Regions from separate parts of the Brachybacterium sp. GCM10030268 genome, predicted to be linked through region 2. Evidence: predicted binding sites of a transcription regulator. Region 2 holds the regulator's gene; the other holds the start of a gene.

Region 1 (4,116 bases), on a different contig from region 2:
ACGCCCAGCATCTGGCTCTGCGATGGCCCATAGGTATCGGCATCGACCAGGAGTGTCTCCTGACCGGCGAGCGCCGCCTCCGCGGCGAGGTTGACCGCGATCGTCGAACGGCCGCTGGAGCCCGTCGGCCCCCAGACGGCGACCAGCCGGCCGACGCGCTGCGCAGTCTCCGTGGCCGCCTCCTGCACCCAGGCGGTCGCGTCCTCCTCATCCGAGGCGACCGCTGCGCTCAGCGCCGCAAGGATCTCCTCACTCGGGGTGTCGGAGGGCAGGATGTGCCGCAGACCCAGACTGGTGCGTTCCGCGGTGTCCTGCGAACGCAGACCCACGACGGCGGCGTCCCGGAGCATCGCAGCGATCGAGTCACGCCCGAGCCCGCGCACGGAGACATCGATCAGCACGACATCACCGATCCCCGCGGCGACCACGGCCAGCGTTTCGGCGAGGTCGGCGCAGCGGCGCACCACGCGGGCCGTCCGGCTCCGGTCATGGGCCAGGTCGTGGACTATGCGCACCTCGTCCCGGCCGGAGGCGCAGAGCACGACGTCGATCACGGGTCGACTCCGTAGGCGCCGGGCACGCCGATCACGTCGAGCCGCTCCTCCTGCGAGAGAACCTCGAGAACCCCGGCCAGGCTGTCGCGGGGCACCAGCACCTCCACAGCCATCGACCTCATTCCCAAGGAGCTTCCCTCGTCGATGCTCCGGACCACAGCGTCGGAGACCAGCAGCTCCGCCGTCCCGGTGCCGCCGCTCTCGTCTCCCGGACCGGTGTGCCACAGCTCGACCGTGGCGCCCGGTCTCACGGATTCGGCAACGGTCTCGTCCACGGGGATCACGACCGGGCGCAGCGGGACATCACCTGCCTGTCCCACGGCGGACGTGGGAAGGAGTTCGCCGCCCTCGATCGTGCGGGTCGCCACCGCACCGTCAGGGATCGCCTCGAGGCTGCCGACGTAATGATCAGTGTGGTCGCCGAGCCGCATGTCGACGGTCGTGAGGTCATCCGGTGTGATCTCGTCCCCGGGGACGATGGCAGAGCGCGCGACGAGGACCGGTGTGGTCTCGGCCAGACGGGAGACCAGTAGGGCGCCCATCAGTACGCTGGCCAGCACGAGGACGATCCCGACGATCAGGCGCGGGTCCTTCCAGCGCGGCCGGCGCAGCCTCATCATCGGTGCGGTGGCCCCCACGGCATCCTCCTGCCCCCTGGCCGCGACCCGTATGGCCCGGCTCTGCCGGCGAGGCTACAACCCCTCGGCGCTCCCCCGGCCGTGTTCGCCGTGGAATGTGGACAACTCCCTCCGCGAGGCACCTGCGGCGACGTTGTCCACACCGCCTGATCGCCACAGGCGCCGAGGGTGCGAGAATATGCAGGTCTGCCAAGGTGGATCCGATCGGAAGGAGGGACGATGGCACCTCGTTTCGTACCGTTGTCCGATGTCGCCGAGATGCTCTCGATCTCTGCCTCACAGGCATATTCCCTGGTCCGGTCCGGCGAGCTGAGGGCCATCAAGGTCGGAGGGCGCGGACAGTGGAGGGTGGAGGTCTCGGAGATCGAGTCCTACATCGAGCGCAGCTACGCCGCGACCGCCCACGCCCTCGAGCAGGAGCGTGAACAGGAGCGGCGGACGTCGGACGAACGCCTCTGACTCGCTGCTCTCGATCGACCCGCGCCCAGACCCATCTGCCCCCGCCCCAGCTGCTTCCAGGCTCCGGTGCCCGGTTCCGCGCTCACCGCGGGATGACAGCGAGCAGGGCCGAGGTAGCCACGGTGATCCGGGTCGATCCGGGCACGGTGCCGGATTCTCCGGTGGGCAGGGAATTCACATCGACGGTGTCCGCACCCACGGCGGCGATCCGCGCCGTGATGCTCCCCGCCGCAGTCTCCAGTCTCACGGTGCTCCGGTCCCGCGCGATCGCGCGCAGCACCGACCCCAGTCCCAGCGGCGAGCGCAGAGACTCCTCCGGCGGCCGGGCGCGCGTGGATAACCCCTGCACCAGCGCGATGGCTCCCAGAGGGACGACGGCTCGCTGTCCGCTGCCCTCCTCCCGCAGCGAGAGCCACTCCTGACCGACGTCCTCGACCACCCCGGACAGCCGAAGGCTCTGGCCGAGATGCAGGGTGATCGAGTGCTCCCCGGCACCGCGCAGCCGATCGGCGAGCGTCAGCTGTGCGCGCTCGGCACGGGCCAGATCTTCGGAGACCGCTCGCATCTCTTCCCGCTCGTGGTGCGCGAAGCGCCCCTCGAGATCGTCGAAGATCCGCTCGAATCGCATGACGCCACTGTAGACGCGGCCGCCTCCGACACCGTTCCTCCCCCATCACGATTCTGCACAACCGTTGAACAGACGTTGTGCTGTGGGCCACGGCACGCTAGTTTGCTCTATAGCACCGTGAATGACACCAAACTGCATCAAACGACATGGACTGCAGAGGACGTGTCGCATCACGACGGGGGGACTCCATGGGGGTCGACGAGGACGCGGACGCGCCGCGCAGCACACGGCCTGCGTCGTCGCTGCTGAGCACCGTACTGGCGGCCGCAGGGACGATTGCGATGGCGACGACAGCATCCAGCCTGCTGCCCGCGGCGCTGACGGGCCACGGCGAGGAAGGACTGATCGCGTGGGTCCTCGTGGCTGCCGCCGGATCAGGCGCGTTGCTCTGCCTGTACCTGACCCTGGTGTGGGCACTCGCCTCGACCGTACTCATCGCGGGGCCGGCCACCCGGGTCGGCGCTGCACTGCTGGCCGCTCTGCGCCTGCTGGCACCCCGGATGGCACGCCGCGTGGCCGTCAGTGCGGCCGTGGCGACGACGGCCACCGGGCTGGCGCTCGTGCCTGCCACGGCCGCCAGCCCCGATGCGCAGTCCTCCGGTGCGGCGTCGCCGTCCTTCGCGATGTCCTCCGAGCTGACGCCCTCCGCTCCCTCCGAATCCGATCCGGACCCGGAGGCAGCGGCTCCCGCCTCGAGCGAGGAGGACGAGGGGACCCTGCCTGGGCTGGGGTGGGGCGACGGTCCCGCCGCCAGTGGCCACACGGATCCGGAGGGGCAGAACTCCCGGCCCGCGGACGGAGCTTCGGACCCGGAGCCGACGGAGGAGCCGGGTGCGAGCCCCGGTGCTGGCAACGCACCCGACAGCGGACCGGACGCGACCGGTTCGTCACCCCGGACCGAGGGGACCGTGATCGTGCGCCCCGGAGACAACCTCTGGAGCATCACGGACGATCTGCTCGGCACGGCGCCCGACGACCCCGCCGACATCGCCGCCGCGTGGCCACTGCTGTATGAGGCCAACCGGGGCGAGGTCGGAACCGATCCCGACCATCTCGAACCCGGGCAGGAGCTCACCGTGCCCTCGACCATTCCCATCCAGGAGCAGCCATGACGACCACCGACCAGCGCGCCGCCCGCGCGGGCGACGCCTCCGAGACCCTGCCCGCCGACGATCCCCGCGTGGTCGAACGGATGGTGGAGCCCGTGGCCCGCCGGGCCGTGGAGATCGTGCGCGACATGCGCCCGGAGAACGCACTGGCCCGGATCGTGACCCCGGAGGTCGCGAAGCTGCTGTCCCGCCGTGCGGCCCTGACGCGCCGGCTGCGGGCAGCTACGGGCTACGCTCCGCCGCAGCGACTCCTGGTCACCGGCGTGCGCACCTGCGTGGTCAACGAGCAGACCGTCGAGGCGAGCTGCGTCCTGCGCGAACCGGACCGCGCGCGATTCCTCGCGATGCGATGGGAGCTGCGGCACTCAGGATGGCGCGTCACGGTTCTGGAGATCGGCTGAACAGCCGAACGTCACCGCGACACGGCAGCGGTCTCGCCCGACGAGCCGAACAGCCCTTCGGGCGAGCCTGATCAGCGCCGGCGGCGACTGCGGCGCTGGGACCGGTTCTGCCCGGCTCCCGTGGGAGCGCCTTCCGGCTTGTCCTGCGGCGTATCACTGACGGCGCGCTCGCCGGCGGGAGCCTTCTTGGCTCGTCGTGCCTGTCGGCGACGCTGGGCACGAGAGAGCGTCGAGTCATCCTGGACGCCGGTGCCCTCCGCCGAGGTGTACCGCAGCTGCCCCGAGCTGGGACGGTCATCCAGACCCTTGGCGGTGATCACGACCTGG
Region 2 (4,116 bases):
AGCTCAACGGCGCGGCCTGAGCCGTCCTCGGATCGGGCGCGGATACGCTGGAGAGATGACCGCTCTCACTGATCCCGGCACCGCCCCGGGATCCGCCGACATCGAGCTGACCGCCCTGATGGACGCGGCGGTCTCGGCCATCGGCGGGTCGCCGCGGCCGGGTCAGCAGGCCATGGCCGAGGCGGTGGGGACGGCGATGAGCGGCGGTCGCCATTTGCTGGTGCAGGCGGGCACGGGCACCGGCAAGTCCTTGGCCTATCTGGTCCCTGCGCTGCGGCACGCGCTGGTCAGCCGCCGGCCCGTGGTCATCTCCACGGCGACCATCGCGCTGCAGACGCAGATCGTTCGCAAGGACCTGCCGCGGCTCGTCGAGGCCCTCGCCCCGCACCTGCCCCGGACCCCGACCTTCTCGCTGCTGAAGGGACGCGGCAACTACCTGTGCCGCCACAAGATCGACGGCGGCTATCCGGTCGACATCGACCCGGGGGCCCTGTTCGCGGAGGCCTCGACGGACCCCGCCCGCAGCGGCAGCGAACGCCTGGGGGACCAGGTGCGGCGACTGCGCGAGTGGGCGGAGGAGACCGACAGCGGAGACCGCGACTCCCTCGCCGATCCCGTCTCCGACCGCGCCTGGCGCCAGGTCTCCGTCACCGGCTCCCAGTGTCTGGGCGGGACGTGCCCGATGGTGGATTCGTGCTTCGCCGAGCGCAGCCGGGAGCTGGCCCGCGAGGTCGACATCATCGTGACCAACCACGCGCTGCTGGCGATCGATGCCTTCGACAACCACGGCATCATCCCCGAGCACGACGTCGTCGTCTTCGACGAGGCGCATGACCTCTCCGGGCGCGTGACGGGTGCCGTCACCGAGGTGCTCAGCCCCGGGATGCTGCGCGGCACGGTGCGGGACCTGCGCGGGCTGGGTGTGGCCGCCACGGCGCTCGACGACGCCTCCGAGGAACTGCGTGAAGCGCTCGAACTCGCGCCGGACGGCCGAGTGATCGGGGACCTGCCGGACCGGCTCGCCGACGCGATCCAGCAGTTGCGTATCGAGGCCCGTACCGCGCACTCCGACGCCAAGGACGCCGGCGAGGACGGCACCGTCGGCGCGGCGGGGTCCCGCAAGGCCGTGAGGGCGAACCTCCAGGAGATCATCGACGTCTGTGAACGACTGACGTCCCCGGGGGAGGACGACGTGGTCTCGGTCTCGCACTCCCCGGCGACCGGGCGCTCCAGCATCCAGGTCGCGCCGCTCAGCGTGGCCGCGGCCATGCGAGGCGCGATCCTGGAGAGCCGCACTGCCGTTCTCACCTCGGCCACGCTCGCCCTCGGCGGCCGGTTCGAACCCGCTGCCGGAGAGGTGGGCCTTGCGCGAGCGGACCGGATGGAGCCGGACGCCGTCCCGTCGCTGGAGAACTCGAGCGCGTGGGCCGGGCTGGACGTCGGGAGCCCGTTCGCGTACCGCCGCCAGGGCATCCTCTACACCGCGCGCCACCTTCCCCAGCCCGGGCGCGAGGGGCCGTCGCCCGCGATGCTCGACCATCTCACCGATCTGGTCGAGGCTTCGCGCGGGGGAGCGCTGTGCCTGTTCTCCTCCCGGCGTGGGGCCGAGCTCGCCGCGGAGCACGTGCGGGCCCGCCTCGATCTGACGATCGGGGTCCAGGGCGAGGACTCGATGGCCAACCTGGTGCGGATCTTCCGAGACGACGAGGACGCGAGCCTGTTCGGAACGCTCACCCTCTGGCAGGGCGTGGACGTCTCGGGCCGCTCGCTGCGTCTGGTCACCATCGACCGGATCCCCTTCCCGCGCCCCGATGAGCCGCTGACCTCGGCCCGCCAGGAGCGGATCGGTCAGCGCGGGGGCAACGGGTTCATGTCGGTCTCCGCCCAGCACGCCGCGCTGCTGATGGCTCAGGGCGCCGGGCGCCTGATCCGGTCGCACGAGGACCGCGGGATGGTCGCCGTGCTGGATCCGCGACTGGCGACGGCCCGGTACGGAGGATTCCTGCGGGAGTCCATGCCACCGCTGTGGCCGACCTCAGACCCGGAGGTCGCGCTCGGCGCGCTGCGCCGTCTCGCCGAGAGCTGAGCGGCGGAGAGCTGACCGCCGTGGAGAACTGAGCGGCAGAACCGGGGCGACGGGCCTCGACGCGGCGCCACGGGCGGAGCACGTCCTGAGCGGCATCAGACGGCGCGCAGCACCGCCACGACCTTGCCCAGGATCTCGGCGTGGTCCCCGAGGATCGGGGCGAAGGACGGATTGTGCGGCATCAACCAGACGTGGTCGTCACGGCGGGCGAACGTCTTGACGGTGGCCTCGCCGTCGATCATCGCCGCGACGATCTCGCCCTTCTGCGCCTCCTGCTGGCTGCGCACGACCACCCAGTCCCCGTCGCAGATGGCGGCATCGATCATCGAGTCGCCCACGACCTGCAGCAGGAAGAGCTCCCCATCGCCCACCAGGCGCGAGGGCAGGGTGAAGACGTCCTCGATCTGCTCCTCGGCGGTGATGGGGACGCCTGCGGCGATCCGGCCGACCAGGGGGACCGAGACGGAGTTCGCGGAGACCTCCGGAACCGGCGGCGGCTCGGGGGCCCCGTCGTCCTCGGGCAGGAACACCTCCATCGCGCGCGGACGCTTGGGGTCGCGGCGCAGGAACCCCTTGCGCTCGAGGGCCTGCAGCTGATGGGAGACCGACGAGGATGAGGTCAGGCCGACCGCGTCACCGATCTCCCGCATGCTCGGCGGGTACCCGCGCGCGGCGATCGCGGCATTGATGGTCTCCAGCACCAGGCGCTGGCGCCGGGTGAGCCCGGCGGTCGCGGCGTCGGCCAGCGCGTCGCCCCGTGCCCTGGTCGGCTGACTGGGGGTGGGGATGCTCGACATCATCGGGCAGGCCTCCTGGCTTCGTCTGTCGGACCCTCGCGGTTCCGTTGTCCTGTCACCCAGCGTAGGGCGGCACGCACCGGATGCCAAACACCTGTTCGAGGTTTCCCTTGCGTGTCGCGCGGCGATGGGGCTACAGTCGCACACACATTCGATCGAACAGGAGTTCGGACATGCGTACGGAAACAGCCGCTGTTCTCCCCTTCCCGCAGCGCCGCACCGAGCCGGGCGAGGGCGTCGGTCGAGCGAACGTTCGACTCGAGGTCAGTCGCCGCGGGCGCCTCGTGCTGATGATGATCGCCTTCGTGCTCGGCCTGCTGGTGGCCGCCGCTGCGCTGCTCGCCTTCGACGTCCCGTTCGCGCTCGCCGACTCCGAGGACGAGCAGCAGGTCACGGTGACCGTCGAGGCCGGGGACACCCTGTGGGGGTACGCCGAGCAGTACGCTCCGGAGGGGATGAGCCCGCACGAGTTCGTGACCGAGGCGCGCAACCTCAACCATCTGTCCACCGGGCGCATCACCGCCGGCCAGCAGATCGAGCTGCCGGCCGCCGAGGGCGCGGCCCACTGACACTCCGGGTGCCGGCCTGACGTCCGGGACGCGGCGGTATCCTGAGTGGATGCACTGCCCGTTCTGCCGCCATCCCGATTCCCGGGTCGTGGACTCCCGCACGTCGGACGATGGCGCGACCATCCGGCGCCGACGACAGTGCCCGAACTGCTCCCGGCGCTTCTCCACCTCGGAGACCGCATCGCTGTCGGTGCAGAAGCGCTCCGGTGTGAGCGAGCCGTTCAGCCGCGCGAAGGTGATCTCAGGCGTCCGCAAAGCCTGCCAGGGCCGGCCGGTCTCCGATGACGAGCTGGCGATGCTCGCCCAGCGGGTCGAGGAGGACATCCGCGCCAGCGGCCAGGCAGAGGTCGAGGCTCACCAGGTGGGTCTGTCGATCCTGCAGCCTCTCCAGGAACTCGACCTGGTGGCCTACCTCCGGTTCGCGAGCGTCTACCAGGACTTCGACTCGCTCGACGACTTCGATGCGGCGATCGCCCGGCTGCGGGCCGAGGGCGGCGGCACGGCCCGGGGCGCAGCGAGCCCGGCAAGCTCGGACTGACCCGCGGCAGGTGCGGACCGACCGGCGCGAGTGTCGGCTCGAGCCCGATCCGGCGCCTCTCCAGGAGCCCTCGGATCGACGGATTATGTGGACGTGGTTCAGGACCGCGGCCGGCTGTGCATAGGA

What was found. The regulator LexA, encoded in region 2, represses DNA repair genes until DNA is damaged. The targets are predictions, from matches to a motif close to TCGAACANNTGTTCGA.
Region 1: a site for LexA is predicted at 2,344-2,359, ahead of ACFQRD_RS13610 (LysM peptidoglycan-binding domain-containing protein). Genes of this name have one in related genera too.

What each region holds. Positions count from the first base shown of each region.
Region 1 covers NZ_JBHTCW010000010.1:94,317-98,432, forward strand. Annotated here, with positions in the region: gene ACFQRD_RS13590 (CpaE family protein) at 1-554, opposite strand, end outside; gene ACFQRD_RS13595 (SAF domain-containing protein) at 551-1,192, opposite strand; gene ACFQRD_RS13600 (helix-turn-helix domain-containing protein) at 1,412-1,651, shown strand; gene ACFQRD_RS13605 (hypothetical protein) at 1,734-2,279, opposite strand; gene ACFQRD_RS13610 (LysM peptidoglycan-binding domain-containing protein) at 2,561-3,391, shown strand; gene ACFQRD_RS13615 (Rv3235 family protein) at 3,388-3,789, shown strand; gene secA (preprotein translocase subunit SecA) at 3,861-4,116, opposite strand, start outside.
Region 2 covers NZ_JBHTCW010000001.1:263,276-267,391, reverse strand. Annotated here, with positions in the region: gene hflX (GTPase HflX) at 1-20, shown strand, start outside; gene ACFQRD_RS01205 (ATP-dependent DNA helicase) at 56-2,086, shown strand; gene lexA (transcriptional repressor LexA) at 2,182-2,883, opposite strand; gene ACFQRD_RS01195 (LysM peptidoglycan-binding domain-containing protein) at 3,057-3,452, shown strand; gene nrdR (transcriptional regulator NrdR) at 3,502-3,990, shown strand.